3 regions of the Synechococcus sp. LTW-G genome follow, and region 2 is predicted to be linked to each of the others. Evidence: predicted binding sites of a transcription regulator. Region 2 holds the regulator's gene; each other region holds the start of a gene.
What was found. Region 2 encodes NtcA, which controls nitrogen genes in cyanobacteria. Its sites were predicted from a motif close to GTANCNNNNGNTAC; they were not measured.
Positions count from the first base shown of each region.

Region 1: a site for NtcA is predicted at 2,490-2,503, ahead of ACXIQ9_RS05170 (NarK family nitrate/nitrite MFS transporter). Genes of this name have one in related genera too.
Region 3: a site for NtcA is predicted at 1,691-1,704, ahead of ACXIQ9_RS05215 (ferredoxin--nitrite reductase). Genes of this name have one in related genera too.

Region 1 is NZ_JBTKYW010000002.1:235,737-239,625, reverse strand. It holds gene ACXIQ9_RS05175 (molybdopterin oxidoreductase family protein) at 1-748, opposite strand, end outside; gene ACXIQ9_RS05170 (NarK family nitrate/nitrite MFS transporter) at 829-2,382, opposite strand; gene ACXIQ9_RS05165 (molybdenum cofactor guanylyltransferase) at 2,650-3,237, shown strand; gene moaA (GTP 3',8-cyclase MoaA) at 3,234-3,889, shown strand, end outside.
Region 2 is NZ_JBTKYW010000005.1:130,332-134,220, forward strand. It holds gene ACXIQ9_RS09465 (RuvC family protein) at 1-427, opposite strand, end outside; gene ACXIQ9_RS09470 (DUF3084 domain-containing protein) at 424-1,605, opposite strand; gene ntcA (global nitrogen regulator NtcA) at 1,681-2,421, opposite strand; gene rph (ribonuclease PH) at 2,486-3,220, opposite strand; gene ACXIQ9_RS09485 (cob(I)yrinic acid a,c-diamide adenosyltransferase) at 3,338-3,889, shown strand, end outside.
Region 3 is NZ_JBTKYW010000002.1:245,425-249,313, reverse strand. It holds gene ACXIQ9_RS05235 (hypothetical protein) at 1-60, shown strand, start outside; gene cobA (uroporphyrinogen-III C-methyltransferase) at 1-785, opposite strand, end outside; gene ACXIQ9_RS05225 (hypothetical protein) at 782-1,330, opposite strand; gene ACXIQ9_RS05220 (hypothetical protein) at 1,457-1,636, shown strand; gene ACXIQ9_RS05215 (ferredoxin--nitrite reductase) at 1,849-3,420, shown strand; gene ACXIQ9_RS05210 (formate/nitrite transporter family protein) at 3,737-3,889, shown strand, end outside.

The DNA of each region.
Region 1 (3,889 bases), on a different contig from region 2:
GCACCAGATGGGCCAGACCGTGGAGCAGCGCCAGATCAGTGCCCGGGGCGATGGGCAGATGAATGTCAGCGGCCTTGGCTGTGTCCGTTGAGCGGGGATCGACCACCACGATCGTGACGCTGCCTGGATTGCGTTTTTTGCGCTTCAACAGACGCTGGAACAGGACCGGGTGGCACTCCGCGGTGTTGGTTCCAATCAGGAAAGCCACCGAGCAGTGGTCCAGATCCTCGTAACAGGCAGGGGGGCCATCGGAGCCGAGGCTGCGGGTATAGCCCGCCACCGCGGAGCTCATGCAAAGCCGGGAATTGGCATCGAAGTTGTTGGTGCCCAACGCACCCTTCAACAACTTCTGGGCCAGGTAATAGTCCTCGGTGTGGAACTGGCCAGAGCCGTACATGGCAATGGCGTCAGCCCCCTTGGTGGCCAAGGTGCTGCGGATCCGGCCCACCAGCAGGTCCATGGCCTGCTCCCACCGGATGGGTTGAAACGGGTCGTCCAGGCTGGAGCGATAGAGCGGCTCCCGGAGACGCCCACGGTCCAAGGTCTCGCCGACGGTCGCACCCTTGATGCAGACCTGGCCCAGGCTTGAGGGGTGCTGGCGATCGCCCCGCGCGGTCCAGATCGGATTGCCCTCGGCGTCGCGCTTGACCGCCTGACCGGGCAAAGCCGGCGGAATCAGCTCAAGCCCACAACCAACACCGCAATAGGGGCATTGGCTACGCACGTTGCCGGAAGCGGACTGGGCCATGACCAGGAACGAAACAAGGTCGAAAGAAAAAGGGGCGGCTCGTGATGGCCGCCCCCTGAGAACCCCAGCGACGGGGAGGATTAGGCGTTGACGAGAGCCTTCTCGTCCGCATGCTCTTCAGCGAAGGAGCCCTTGGGCTCTTTCAGGAAGAAGAAGCAGAGGAAAGCGACGATCAATCCCGCAGTACCGAGGATTTGGAAGAAGGCGCTGTTGGAGGAGGCAACGATCTCCGCAGAGGGATCTTTGCCACCACCCATCCACATCGGCAGCAGGCTGAAGATCGTCAGGTAAGCAACCGCACCAACGTTGCCGTAGGCGCCCACAAGACCTGCGATCTGCCCCGTCACACGCTTCTTGACCAGCGGCACCATCGCGAAGGTCGCACCTTCACCGGCCTGGACGAAGAACGAGGCCAGCATCGTGATCAACACCGCGACGGTGATGCCCAGGGAGCCGGAGAACGCGCCGGGCTTGATCATGCTCATGATCAAGTAACCAATGCCCAAGCCACCGGTCAGGAAGGCCATGGTGTTTTTGCGGCTGCCGAGCTTGTCGGAAATCAGACCGCCACCGGGACGAGCCACCAAGTTCACAAAGGCAAAACAGGACGCCAGGATGCCGGCTGTTGCCTTCGGCAGATCAAACGTGGTCTCAAAGAAGGTCGGCAGCATGGAGACAACCGCCAACTCAGATCCGAAGTTCACGATGTAGGTGAGCTCCAGAATGGCGACCTGCTTGAACTCGTAGCGATCTTCCTTGGGATATTGCTTAACGCCGTTGATTAGATCGCGGTTGGTGCGAATAATGCCCCAGGTCTGGAAGCCGAACCAAACCAGAACTGCCAGGAGCGCCAGGGGATAGGTGCCGGCGTTCAGGAAGCCAACTTTTTGCAGGCGCCAGCAGAGCACGCAGAGAATGGCCGCAAAGGGAACATTCATGCCCAGCAAGCCCCAGAAGTCCCGCATAGAAGTCACCTCAAGACCAGCAGACTTGGCCGGCTTTTGGTAGGCCTTACCGGGGGGAGTATCAGTGACGCTAAAGAAGTAGATCACCCCATAGACGGCCGAAATAATGCCGGTCAGAGCAATCGCACCACGCCAATTCAAAATGGCGCCGGTGGGCAGCTCGAAGCCACCCGAGAAGGACAGGAAGCCAGCAAGGGCGACAAGAGTCAGCGCAGAGAAGGCCGAGCCAAAGTTGCCCCAACCGCCGTAGATCCCTTCCGCCAGCCCGATTTCCTTGGGCGGGAACCATTCGGCCACCATGCGGATACCGATCACAAAGCCAGCACCAACGATGGAGAGCAGCAGACGAGCAACCACCAGTTGATTGAAGTCCTGCGCTGATGCAAACAGCAGGCAGGGGATCACCGAGAAGACAAGAATCGCCGAGTAGGTCTTACGGGGACCGAACTTATCCAGCAGCATGCCGATGAGCACGCGAGCAGGAATTGTGAGGGCAACGTTGCAGATCGCAACGGTACGGATTTGACCAAGGTCGAGGCCAAGATCGGCCTTAACCGTTGTAGCCAGTGGAGCCAGGTTGAACCAGACGACAAACGTCAGGAAGAAGGCGAACCAGGTGAGATGAAGAGTGCGATATCTCCCCTGGAGCGACCAAAGATCGCCAAGCATGGAGGACAGGGACAGTGGAGTAAGCCCAGGCCTTCAAAAAGCAGCGACCGGGGGAATCGCGCATCAAGCGCTGACGGAATTGGACCACCCGAGAGCCACCCCAACGGGTAACGACTGCTACCAAAGATCAATCCAGGCCGCGGACCGGACGCGGGCTAATCAATGCAATCAACCAGGCTTATCGCCTGTCCGAGCAACAAGGCCCAGGGATTTGTTTGGTAGCAACAGCGACATTAAGAGCGGTTCCCAGCGCTACATCGTGCAGGCATGACTCCAGTGCGGATCCATGGCGCCGTGCTCTGCGGCGGTGCGAGCCGGCGCATGGGCCAAGACAAGGCAGCACTCCCGCACCCCGATGGCGGGAGCTGGCTTTCACGCACTGCGGAGCTCCTCAGTCGAGTCTGTGAATCGGTCGCGGTTTGCAGCCAATACCCAAGCCATGCGGCATTGGTGGCCGGGCTCGAGCGGGTCCACCTCACCCTGGAGCCCCCGCCTGCCCAAGGCCCCCTCAGGGCCCTTGCACACGTGCTTTCCAGCACAGGCGACAGCGCTGTGCTGATCGCTCCGGTGGACATGCCCAGCCTGAGCCGAGAGACGCTGGAGTCGCTGATCACCCAGTGGGAGCTCGCGCCAGGCCAGGCTGCGGTGGCCCATGACGGCCAACAGCTGCAGCCCCTGCTGGGGATCTACCCGGGTGGAGCCAAGCAGCGCAGCACCCTCGCCCAGGCGCTAGAGGCGGGGGAGCGGCGCTGGCAGGGCTGGCTCGCCACCATCCCCCATCAAGCTGTGGTGCTTCCTGCCCAGCAACTCCTCAATGCGAACACGCCTACGGAGCGAGCCAGGCTGATGCCATGAGCCCAGGACCGGCCGCCGATCAACTTCAGCGTCCCCTTGGGGTCCTGCGGCTCTCCTTGACCGCGCGCTGCAACTTGGCTTGCCCCTACTGCCAACCGGACGGGGAAGAAGCACCAGACCGACTGACAACGGAGCAGCGTCTGCGGGTGATCGAAGCGGCCTGCAGCCTGGGGGTCAGCAGCCTGCGCCTAACCGGTGGGGAACCGCTGCTGACACCTGATCTGGAGGACTTACTGGAGGCCATCGGCCTCGCAAGAAGGCATGCCAACAGCCCCCTGCGGGACTTGAGCGACATCGCGTTAACGACCAATGGCCTGCTGCTCAGCCCTGAGCGAGCCCAGCGGCTGCGGCGAGCAGGGTTGCAGCGCATCACCATCAGCCTTGATGCCGTCGCGCCTGAGCGTGTCGGGGAGATGAGCGGCCGACCGCACCAGGGAGCACAGCTCCTGCAGCAGGTCTTGGCGGCCATCGCCGCGGCCAAGGCCGCTGGATTTGATCCCGCCGTTGGCGCGCTGAAGCTCAACAGCGTGATCCAGCGGGGACGCAACGACGATCAATTGCTACCTCTCGCCGCCCTCGCCCGCGACCAGGCCCTGGAGTTGCGGCTGATCGAAACCATGGATGTGGGCAACCGCAACGGCTGGTCCCCCGA
Region 2 (3,889 bases):
GCTGGCGCAAGACGACCAAGCCAGGTTCCCGCTTGAGCTCCGTTCTCCAATGGCGCTCCAGCAGCAGTTGAGCCACGACATCGTCGTAGTCCCGTGGGGGCAGCCTCAGGCCCTCGGGGAGCATTCGCCGCCAGCCCCTGGGGGGCTCCAGCTGCCAGTAGCGGGCTCGTGCGGCCAGGGTGGTTCCCGCTTCAGGGATGACCTGGACAGCCAGGCCAAGGTCGTTCAGTTGCCGCTGCCAGTGCTTGCTGCCCGTTCCATCACCGAGCACAACGCCCTCAATCCCCGGGCGCTCTTGCCAGATCGCAATCTGCTTGAAGCATTCCTCCGGGGAGAGCACGGCGGCAACCTCGATCTGGCCTGTGCTGTGGTCAGAAAGGACCAAGCCGCATTTGCTGCGGCCGGGATCGAGTCCGATCCAAGTCATTGCGGGCGCTGCCAGCGAATGTCGACGGCAATCGGGTCGGCCAGATCACTGTTGCCTCTGGAGACGGCCTCGAGCTTGGCGGTCTCGCCCAGGGGGCGGTTGACGAGGGCCTCAGCCAGTTGATTGAGGCGTGCTGGGTCAAATTGCAGGCCGTTGGCCAGGGCCCCTTGACGTTGCGCTCGGGTAAAGGCTGCTGCCAGGAGCAGGTTCAGACGGCTACGCACCTGATCCGGGGAGCGCTCATCGGTCTCCAGCACGGTGGTGGCCAGTTGTTCTCCACTACGCACCACCCGTTTGTTGGGTCTGACATCCGGGAAGGCCACGACCTGACGCTCCCCTTTGAGCACATTGGCCGCTGAGATCAGACTCACGACCCACTCGCCGCGTTTGCTGAGGGTGGTCTCCAATTTGCTGATGTCGCTGCGCGGCACCAACAGGATTTGACGGTTCGGTGTTTCGCCCGGCAGCACGCGCTGGTAGACGTTCAAATTCGTGCGCTGCAGCAGGGCGTGGATCACGTCTCGGGCCTGGCTGGGCTTCTCGATCCGAACCTTGGCCACCTCCAGGATTTGGCCACTGCTGATCACCACATCACCCTGACGTAAGGCAATCAGGTTGCGTTCGAGACGCTCGAGCTCTTGGCTGCTGCTTTTGATCTTGCTGTTGAGCTTGGCGAGCTCAGTGCGGTTGCGCTGGAGATCGGAATCCTTCGCGGCGATGTCACGGCTCAGGCGGTCGCGCTCGGCCTCCAGTTGTTTGCGTTGCTCCATCAGGGGAGCCAGTTCCTTCTGCAGCCGGCTGGCCTGCTCGGCCACCACCTTGAGTTGGCGTTGGGCCTCGCTGCGCTCGTTCTCTGCGCTCTGCAGGGCGCTCCGACTTTGGGCCAGGTCCTTGCGACTTGAGCTCAGGGCATCGCGGCTGTCCCGCAGGCGCTGCTCGATCTGATCGAGTTCGAAGAGCCCCGTGCGCAAGCGATCACTGACGAGCAGCATCAGGCCAAGGGAGATGGCACTGATCAAGCTGCCGGTCAGCACCGTGATCACCACGGCGGTTTTCTTGGGCCGCAACCGGAACAAGCTCAGCCGCGCCTTGCCGACCTTGGATCCCAAGCGATCCCCCAGGGTGGAGAGCACTCCCCCGAGGATCAGCAACGCCAGGATCAGGATCCAGCCGGACACGACGTTGGGCGACGACGGTCAGTATCGGTTGCGGTGGCTTGGAACGCAGCTGGGATCGGCCACCAGTTCAGCCGTTTAGCTGAAGCGTTTGGCGAGGGCCAACGGATCGAAGACGGTGATCTTCTTGCGGTCGATTTGCACCAGCCCGTCGTTGCGGAGGTCGCCCAAGAGTCGGGTGATCGTGACGCGGGTCGATCCGATTGCTTCGGCGATGGCCTGGTGGGAGAGGCGCAGGTCGATCGTGATTCCTTCGCTGCTGGGTACACCAAAGTCGCGGCAGAGCACCAGCAGGAAACTCACCAGTCGCGAGGACATGTCGCGGTGGGTGAGGGTTTCGATCATGGTCTCGGTTTGCAGGATCCGAGAGGAGAGACCCTGCAGAAGCAGTAGACCAACCGCCGGGTCTTGTTCGATCGCCTTGCGGACGGAGGTGGCGGGAGCCGTCACCAGCTCGACGCGAGTAAAGGCAATCGAGTGATAGAAGCGGTCCGAACGCTGGCCTGTCAGTAGAGACAGCACGCCGAAGAGGCTGTTCTCCCGCAGCAGTGCCACGGTGATTTCCTCGCCGGATTCGTAGACCCTGGAGAGTCGGACCGCACCCCGTTTCAGCAGATAAACCTTTTCCGCGGGGTCGCCGGGGAAAAAGATTGTTTTGCCACGCTCAACGATTTCGGTGGTGCTACCGCTCAGGCCCCGGATGACATCCAGCAGCGTGGCATTGGGCGGCAGGGGACTCCCCGCGATCGGTGCGATCACTGACGTACCGGTCGTAGGGCTAGGGGAGTAGCGGCTGAATCCTTGCGTGGCCACGACCATGTCAGCGCGACTGAGTTGCCTGGAACCTACGGATCAGTCCAGGGCCGCCCTGTAGCCATTGAAACTAATTTGCTGCCTCTGCCAAGGCCTGCTTCTGGGCCTGCATCAGTTGATCGATGCCGCTTTCCGCTAGGTCAACCAGGCTGGAAAGCTGTTGGCGACTGAAGGGTGCGCCCTCGGCAGTGCCTTGAATTTCGAGCAAATGTTGCTCTTGATTCATCACCACGTTGAGATCGACTTCTGCTCGGCTGTCCTCGCTGTAGTCGAGATCGAGGAGTGCGGCCCCATTCACGAGGCCAACGGAAACCGCCGCCACCTGCCCCACCAGGGGCGATCGTTCCAGCACTCCGCGCTGCTCCAGGCGTTGCAGGCCGACGGCTAAGGCGGCCCAGGCTCCAGTGATGCTTGCGGTGCGGGTGCCGGCATCGGCTTGAAGGACGTCACAGTCGATTTGCAGGGTCCGCTCCCCCAGAACCTCCAAATCAAGGCAGGCCCTGAGGCTGCGGGCGATGAGGCGTTGGATTTCTTGGGTGCGACCGGAAAGCTTCATCAGCTCCCGTGGCTGCCGACTGGGGGTGCTGGCTGGGAGCAGCCGGTAGTCGGCGCTCAGCCAGCCCTTGCCGGAGCCTTTACGCCACTTCGGAACACCCTCCTCTAAGCAAACGCTACAGATCACAGCCGTGTTGCCTGTGTACACCGTGACGGAACTCAGGGCGAAGCCCATCGGATCCCAAACGAAGCGCGTGCTGCGCAGGTCCGTTGCGCAGCGGCCGTCCCGCCTGGGTTGGGTGCTGCTCATCGCGGGCTGGCTCAGTGCCTCGATGGTACGGGTGTTTGCACTACAGGTAGTGCTTGTTGCTTGCCGGACGGCCTAACGCCGCTACATTCAGGATCCCAAGCGGCAGCCATGCACTCGATGACGGCCAGCATTGCAGCCACGCCCCGTGCTGGACACCTGCGTCCATTGGCTGTGGTCCCCGCGTCGGCCCCCGCGCGCAGTGTGCGCCTGGCGGCCCAGCAGGAGGGTCAGCTTCAGGTGCACACCGCTCCCTTCCGCGGCAGCTTCAGTGGGGTATTCAGTCAGGCCCTGCGCAGCGCCGGACTTGGCAGCCGCGTTCTGGTGAGCCAGTTCCTCAAAGGTGGGGTCGATCAGGGGCTGGAGCGCAGTGTGTGGCTCTGTGGCCGTCTTCAGTGGCTGAGGCCAGCCGTGGCGGGTTGCCTGGCTGAGCCCGTGCCGGCCTCACAGGCCGATGTCGAGGCTGTGCGCGAGATCTGGGCGTACACCCGTGAGCAGCTGCTGAGCGGTCAGCTGGATCAGTTGGTGCTCGATGAGTTGGGCCTGGCCGTCGAACTGGGCTACTTGTCCGAGGCGGAGGTCGTTTCAGCCCTGGAGCAGCGGCCGTCCCACCTGGATGTGATCCTGACGGGGCCCTCCATGCCCACTGCTCTGTTGGCCATGGCCGATCAG
Region 3 (3,889 bases), on a different contig from region 2:
TTGAGCGGAATCGGCATCTCCACGAGGGCCGGCTCAGGGGCGCAGCTTTCAACGCGCTGACTGACGACATCGCCAATCACCACGATGGACGGGGAGGCCAGCTCCGCCTCCTGAACGGCTGCAGCCAAACCACCCAAGGTGGAGACCACCGCCTTCTGCCCCCGCACCGTGCCTTGCTGCACCGCAGCAGCAGGGGTCGAGGCGTCCAGGCCGCCGGCAATCAACTCCTCACAGATATGGGGCAGGTTGTGCAGGCCCATGTAGATCACCAGGCCATCACTGCTGCGGGCTAAGCCGCGCCAATCCACCCCAGGACGACGCTTATCAATCTCCTCGTGACCGGTCACGAAGGTGACGGAACTGCCGGCACGGCGGTGGGTCACGGGAATGCCGACATAGGCAGGGGCGGCGATCCCAGCCGTCACCCCGGGAACCACCTCAACGGCGATCCCATGACGCTCGAGGTGGGCTGCCTCCTCACCGCCACGACCAAAGAGAAAGGGATCCCCACCCTTCAGGCGCACCACGCAGCGATGGCGCTTGGCCATCTCCACCAGCACGGCATTGGTGCTGGGTTGGGGCACAGAGTGATGGCCCCGGCGCTTACCAACGAAGTGCTGCTCGGCACCGTCCGGCACCAAGGCCAAGACCTCGCGCGGCACCAGTGAGTCATAGACCAGGGCATCGCACTGGCTGAGCAAACGCTGGGCCTTGACCGTCAGGAGGTCGGGATCACCGGGACCAGCCCCCACCAGATACACCTTGCCGGCAACGTCAGCGGTCATGGCAGATCGAGCAGGAGGTTGAACAAGAACTGACGGGTGGCCGGACGCTCCAGCAGCGCCAGACATGGGGAGACGTCCGTCCGTAGGTGGGCCGTCATCCGATTGGGCGCAAGGGCCAAGGGCAATGCCGCCGCATCGCTCGGGGCGCTTCGATCTGCACTTAAGCAGGGCACCCCCAGGTAGCGGCTCAGGGCCGAGAGGTAGCGATCCGCCACCCCTGGCCGAAGGGGATGGTGCAACACAGCCGGAGCATTCAGCGCGCGCAAATGCTCCAACCAGGGGCCCCAGGCCCCGAGGAAAGGAAGGGTGCACACCTGATGCCCTTCTCGGCGCAGCCGATCACGGATCCCCGGGACATCACTACGGGCATGGCTGCCGGGCGTCAGCAGCAGGGGCACCAACAGCAGCGATTGCCCCTGGGGCAGCTCCAGAGGATCAGCCGTGAGGGCTTGCAACCAAACCGGAGCCTGACGGGCCTGGGCGAGATCGTTCAGCAGCTCAGTGATGACCTGGGGAATCTGCCCACCGGCGTGGCCATGGACCACCAAGAACAAGGGCGACGGCCCAGCAGCGGAGGGCTTCGGTAGCAACGGCCACCGCCAGCACCCCGGGCCTGCTGATGGAGTCACATCCACCGGATTCATAGGAACACGATGCCAGCTGCCCGCCCCTTGCCCAGCTCCCGCCGCAGGCCCCAGAGCAGCTACGGACGCCCCCGCTACCGGGAGATGCAGCCCACCCCGCAATGGAGGCGCGAACTCGATGCCGACTTCGCCGCCATGGGCAAGGTCTGGCAAATGATTCGCAGTGGAGCGACGCGAATGCTGGGCGAAATCGGACGCCAATACTGAGCTGCGCGGGGCCGAAGAGCGAGACCATCAACCCGGAAGATGGGGCCCCTTTAGGTATCCGTTGACACCCTTTTCACCACTCCCCTTGGACGGCGTCGATCCGTAACAACGGCGACAAAGCAGTGCAGAGGGCGAGTGATTTGATTCCTCTCACTAGTCGTTCTTTGTTTTGGAAACGGCTCAGTTGCTGACTTCATCTGAACCGATTTCCCATGGTGGCGACGCCAACGATGTCCAACGCAAACGAGACACCCAGCGCACTACCGAGCTGGCTCGAAGGTAAAAAGCTCAATAAGATTGAGCAGAACAAAGCGGCCAAAGACGGCCTACTCGTCGGCAGCGAAATCGAGACGTTCGCCAAACTTGGATGGGAGAACGTCGATGAGACGGATCTTCAGCTGCGACTGAAGTGGTACGGAATGTTCTGGAGACCCAAAACTCCAGGGCTGTTCATGATGCGCCTGCGGGTTCCCAACGGGGTGATCTCCGCAGAGCAGCTTCGGGTCGTCGGCAACATCGTGGCTCGTTACGGCAGCAACGGAAGCGCCGACATCACCACGCGCCAAAACATCCAAATGCGCGGCATCCTCCTGGAGGACCTGCCCGAGATTCTGGGTCAACTCAAAGCGGTTGGCCTGACCACCATCCAATCGGCCTTTGACAACCCCAGGAACGTCACCGGAAATCCCATTGCCGGCATTGACCCCCTGGAGATTGTCGACACTCGCCCGTACACCCAGGAGCTCGAAAACTTCCTCACGAGCAACCACCAGGGCAACCCCGAGTTCTCCAACCTTCCGCGGAAGTGGAATACGGCTGTCGCTGGTGCACGCGACAACTTCCTGCTCCACAACGACATCGCCTTCCACCCCGTTGAGCGCAACGGCGAGATGGGCTTTGGCGTCTGGATCGGCGGCATCCTCTCCTCCCAGATGAATGCCTATGCCATTCCCTTGAACGCCTGGGTCAAACCAGATCAAATCTGCGCGATCACCGAAGCCGTGATCAAGATCTGGAGGGACAACGGAGAGCGGGACAAGCGCCCTAAGGGTCGCTTCCGCCTGTACCTCGACGAGGTTGGTCTGGAGGCTTTCCGGGCCATGGTGGAAGAACGCTTTGGTCCGCTGACCCCAGATCCAGGTTCAGTCTTCGACGCTGAACCCCGCTCCCACTACGGCATCCACCCGCAGAAGCAGCAGGACCTGCACTACGCCGGTGTCCATGTTCCCGTCGGACGCCTGCTGGCCGAAGACTTCCAAGACATTGCCGCCCTTGCCGAGCGCCATGGCGACGGCAGCGTGCGCCTGACGGAAGATCAAAACGTGATCTTTACCGGCATCAGCAGCGCTCAACTCCAGGCCTTTGAAACGGAACCACTGCTGCAGCGCTTCAGCATGAACCCCAGCCACATTGCCGCTGGCACCGTCAGCTGCACCGGCAACAGCTACTGCAGCTTTGCCCTCACCAACACCAAGGATCAAGCCCTCGCTGCTGCTGAAGCGCTGGATCGTGAATTGGTCCTTCCGGAGGAACTGAAGATCCACTGGACGGGCTGCCCCAACACCTGCGGCCAGGCCTACATGGGCGCCATTGGTCTCACCGGAACCAAAACCAAACAGCCCGATGGCGGCATGGGCGAGGGCTACAACATCACCATTGGCGGTTCCCAAGGTGCCAACCCTCAAATCGGCGAGATGCACCGCAAAGGAGTTCCCGCCAGTGAAATCCAAGCGGTGCTGAAAGAGGTTCTCATTGAACAGTTTGGCGCCAAGCCCAGGACGTAAAAAGCCGCAGTCCGCACTACACATTTACCGGCATTTTTGAGACCAGGTGCTCCTTTCTTCTGAAGCCTGTCCTCAATCAGATCGCACCGTCTCACCCTCAACTTCGGACGCATGTCTTCATCAACGACGCAACAAAAGAGAGATGTCTTCTCTCGGTTTGTGAATTGGCTGAGCAGCAGTGGCACTGACAAAGCTGCCGTCAACAGGCCCCAAGGCAGCCAAGACATCATTTCTCGCTTGATGAACCGCATTAGCGGTTAATTCCCTTCCTCACACATCACTTGCAGAGCAAAACATGAGCGCGACAGCTTCACAGATGGACTATGTCCTACCCAACGAATTAGTCGACGGCATGATTGCTGCCGGCGGCAAAAAAGCAACCGTCAGCGTCAAGAACCTGCTGATCCGCGGTTTCTATTCCGGAGCCATCCTCGGTCTCGCCGTGATCCTGGCCCTGACCGTGGCCGCC